2 regions of the Pseudooceanicola aquaeponti genome follow, and region 1 is predicted to be linked to the other one. Evidence: riboswitches for the same ligand, from Rfam matches in the RefSeq annotation. Region 1 holds a riboswitch; the other holds the start of a gene.
The links. Region 1 has a riboswitch for thiamine pyrophosphate ahead of thiM (hydroxyethylthiazole kinase). Riboswitches for the same ligand answer to the same signal wherever they lie in the genome.
Positions count from the first base shown of each region.

Region 2: another riboswitch for thiamine pyrophosphate. It lies ahead of thiB (thiamine ABC transporter substrate binding subunit); the one in region 1 lies ahead of thiM (hydroxyethylthiazole kinase).

Region 1 covers NZ_JBPAXY010000003.1:301,004-303,198, reverse strand. The annotation lists gene thiE (thiamine phosphate synthase) at 1-578, opposite strand, end outside; gene thiM (hydroxyethylthiazole kinase) at 575-1,366, opposite strand; TPP riboswitch at 1,411-1,506, opposite strand; gene ACRARE_RS08125 (hypothetical protein) at 1,850-2,195, opposite strand, start outside.
Region 2 covers NZ_JBPAXY010000002.1:596,456-598,650, forward strand. The annotation lists gene aroC (chorismate synthase) at 1-689, opposite strand, end outside; TPP riboswitch at 839-945, shown strand; gene thiB (thiamine ABC transporter substrate binding subunit) at 1,011-1,988, shown strand; gene ACRARE_RS06460 (ABC transporter permease family protein) at 1,964-2,195, shown strand, end outside.

The DNA of each region.
Region 1 (2,195 bases):
CGGGTCGCGGCCTCGGGGTCCGGGGCGCGGGCCACGGCCGAGACAACGGCCATGCCCGAGGCGCCCGCCTGTTTCAGGGTTGCGATGTCGCCCAGGCCCAACCCGCCTATGGCAAGGGTCGGCACCGGGGCGGCGGCCACGATGCGGGCAAGCCCCCCGGCCCCGATGGGTACGGCGGCATCGGGCTTGGTCGGCGTGGCGCGAAAGGGGCCCGCGCCGATGTAGTCCACCCCCTCGGGGAGGCGCCCGACCTGGGCCAGGGTTTCGATGGACAGACCCAGCAAGGCCTCGGGCGCGATCCGCGCGCGTGCCCGCGTTGGGTCGCCATCGCCCTGCCCGATATGCAGATCGGCGCCGGTGGCGCGGGCCACCTCGACCCGGTCATTGACGAAAAGGCGCACCCCCAGGGGCCGCAGCCTGTCGATCAGCGAGGCGACCAGAGGGACAAGCTCTGCATCAGAGGCGCCCTTGTCGCGCAGCTGCACCGCCCAGGCCCCGCCCCGCGCGGCGGCCATGGCCTGCTCGGGTACCGACAGCGGCGCGCCGGGATCGGTCACCACATAGACCGGCCCGATCATGCCAGGACCTCGATCCGGGCCGCCGCATCAAGGGCCTGCGGTTGCAGATGGTAAAGCGCATCGAGGAAGGCCACCTGAAAGCTGCCCGGCCCCTCGGCGGTCCGGCCCGCGTCCTCGCCCGCGACCCCATAGGCCGCCTGGGCGGCGACCGTGGCCTCGAAGCTTGGCTGACCGGCGCAGAAGGCCGCGATCACCCCGTTCAGCGAACAGCCCATGACGGTGATCCGGGGCATCATCGGGTGGCCATTGGCCACCCGCGCGGCGCGCGCGCCGTCGGTGATGAAATCCACCGGCCCGGACACGGAGACCACGCCCCCGGTGCGCCGCGCCACGACGCGGGCGCCCTCTTCGGCGGCCGCGACACTGTCGCCCGCGTCCACCCCGCGCGCCGCGCCGCCAAGGCCCGCCAGCGCCAGGATTTCCGAGGCATTGCCGCGCACCACCGTCGGGCCGAGATCCAGCAGCCTGGCGGAAAGATCCTGCCGAAACCGGGTGGCGGCCACGCCAACGGGATCGAAGACCCAGGGGCGCCCGGCCTCCACCATCACGGCAGCCGCATCGCACATAGCCGCGCCCCAGTCCGGGTCGGCGGTGCCGATATTGACGCTTAGCGCCTGGGCCAGGGCGGCGAACTCGGCCGCTTCCTCGCGCGCATGGACCATGGCGGGCGAGGCGCCGATGGCCAGCAGGACATTGGCCGTCACGTTCATGGCGACGAAATTGGTGATGCTGTGAACCAGCGGCGTCTGCGCGCGCATGGTCGCCAGATATGATCCTGGGGTCTGCATTGTGCCTCCTTTCAGACGGAGGCACGGCAGACGGACCCCAAGCCGGGCCCATCTCCGCAACTTCCTCCGCCGGCATGATCCGGGTCAGGTTCAAAGGGTGCTTCTCAGCCCGCCGGTCGCGGACGCCCCTGTTGCGAGCGGCAAGATTGCACAGCTTCGCAGGGAATACAAACGGAGGTTTGCGGGCCGGATCCTGGGAGGCCGTTTCAGGCCTGAGGTCTCAGTTTAGATGGAAGTGAAGTTTAATAAATACATTCTAAAGCAGACACTTAAAGAACACACTTCACCCTCAGGAAAGTGCGCCTTTCCAGCCTCTCTCGGCCGATGCCTCGTCGCCCACCCAAGACAGGCACAGTCGGCGCGCTTGCCCCGGACAAGGCCGTGGGCCCTGGGCAAAGGCAGCCAAGGGCGCCCCCCCCCGGAAACGGCAAACGGCCCGCAGCTTGCGCCCGGGCCGTGCGGTGTCGTCGGATCGCTGCGGGTCTAGCCCGGCTGGTGGCGCAGATCGAAGACCATGCGCACGAAACAGCTGCCCAGGCCCAGGGCCTCCATCTCGGCCTGACCGATCCCCTCCAGCATGGTGCCGATGTTCAGGCTGCTTTCGGCCTCGATATGATCGGGGGCCAGCAGGCGCATCCCCAGGTCCGAGCTGATCGCCACCTCGTCGCTGCCCTGGGCCAGCAACCGCCCGGTAAAGCTGTTGGGCCCGCTCCGGGTCCAGTCTACCTTCTGGCCATCGCCGTTGAGGAAATCCAGCACCGCCGGGTCAAAGCGCCCGCCCCACTGGATGTCGCGCACCGTGTCGCGGCCCTGGGCCTGCATCACCGGG
Region 2 (2,195 bases), on a different contig from region 1:
TCCAGCTTGCCGTAGATCGGCGCGCCGAGGCCTGCGGGCACGCCGCGGGCCACGATCTCGCAGATGGCGCCGACCGAATTGCCCGACTTGCGCAGCCCGTCCAGGTAGTCGGCCCAAAGGGTGGCGGCCTCGGCGTCGGGGCACCAGAAGGGGTTCTGCTCGATCTGCTCGGGGTCGAAATTGGCCCGGTCGATGCCATGGGGGCCAACCTGGGTCATGTAGCCCTTGATCTCGACCTGGGGTGCCAGGGCGCCCAGGGCGGCGCGGGCCAGGCCGCCAGCCGCCACGCGGGCCGCGGTTTCCCGGGCCGAGCTGCGGCCACCGCCGCGATAGTCGCGGATGCCGTATTTCTGGAAATAGGTGATGTCGGCATGGCCGGGGCGGAACTTCTCGGCGATCTCGCCGTAATCCTTCGACCGCTGGTCGGTGTTGCGGATCATCAGCTGCACCGGCGTGCCGGTGGTCTTGCCCTCGAAGGTGCCCGACAGGATCTCGACCTGGTCCGGCTCGCGTCGCTGGGTGGTGTATTTCGACTGGCCGGGCTTGCGGCGGTCCAGCCAGAATTGCAGCAGCTCGGGGTCGACGTCGATCCCCGGGGGCACGCCATCGACGGTGGCGCCCAGGCCCGGCCCGTGGCTTTCGCCCCAGGTGGTGACGCGGAACAGGTGGCCGAAAGTGTTCAGGGACATGGGGCTTCTCCGGGGCTGGTTGTGCCTCGGTTACCCGATCCCGTGCCCCCGTGCAATTGCGCGCCGGGGCCACGCGTCCCGTGGTGGCGGCCCTCTCCACCCCCGACGACAGCCCCCGCTTGCGGCCCGTCGCGCGGGGGGCTAGGGTCGGCCTTACCTCGGGGTGCCAGGCCATGTGCCGGGCTGAGATGCGTCCTGCGAACCCGTTGAACCTGATCCGGTTAATACCGGCGGAGGGATGGTCAGACAGCCAAGGCACGCGCGGGTCGCGCGCCCCGGTGTCGCTGAACAAACTCCGCCCGTAGCAGAAAGGAGGATGCGATGAAGCATCTTGCACTTGCCACGGGTTGTCTTCTGGCCACGCAAGCCGTGGCAGAGACCCCCGTTCTGAACGTCTACACCTATGAAAGCTTCACCTCCGAGTGGGGCCCGGGTCCGCAGATCGAGAGCGGCTTCGAGGCGCAATGCGGCTGCGATGTCGTCTTCACCGGCATCGGCGACGGCGCCGCGCTTTTGTCGCGGGTGCGGCTGGAGGGCGACCGTTCCGAGGCTGACGTGGTGGTGGGGCTGGATACCGCCCTGATGGCCCGGGCGCGGGAAACGGGGCTGTTCGCGCCCACCCAGGCCAGCGCCGCCTATGACCTGCCGATCCCCTGGGAGGATCCCGATTTCGTGCCCTTCGACTGGGGCTATTTCGCCTTTGTCGGCAATGCCGGGGACGCCCATCCCGCCAATTTCGAGGCGCTGGCGGCCTCGGACCTGTCGGTGGTGATCCAGGACCCACGCAGCTCGACCCCCGGGCTGGGGCTGCTGATGTGGGTGAAGGCCGCCTATGGCGACCGCGCGGGCGAGATCTGGGAAGGGCTGGCGGACAATATCCTGACCGTGACGCCCGGCTGGTCCGAGGCCTATGGCCTGTTCCTCGATGGCGAGGCGGATCTGGTCCTCAGCTACACCACCTCGCCCGCCTATCACATCATCGCCGAAGGGGATGACAGCAAGGTCGCGCTGCCCTTCGACGAGGGCCACTACATGCAGGTCGAGATCGCGGGCCGTCTGGCCGCCTCGGACCAGCCCGAGCTGGCCGAGGCCTTCCTTCAGTACCTGCTGGGGGCCGAGGCCCAGGGGGTGCTGCCGGAAACCAACTGGATGTACCCCGCCGTGCTGCCCGAGGGCGGTCTGGCCGAGGGCTTCCACCAGGTGGTGACCCCTGACAAGGCGCTGCTGCTGCCCGCGACCGAGGCCGAGGCCCTGCGCGAGGAGGCCCTGGCGGAATGGCGCGCGGCGCTGGCACGCTAGGCCGCAGCGCGGGCATCGCCGGGGCCGCCCTGGTCCTGGTGATGCTGCTGCTGCCGCTTTGGGCGATCCTGCGCGCGGCGGGCGGCGGGGTGCGCCCCGGCCCCGACGATCTGTCGGCGCTGTGGTTCACCCTGGAACAGGCCAGCCTGTCGGCCCTGCTGTCGGTGGCGCTGGCGGTGCCGGTGGCCCGGGCGCTGGCGCGGCGGC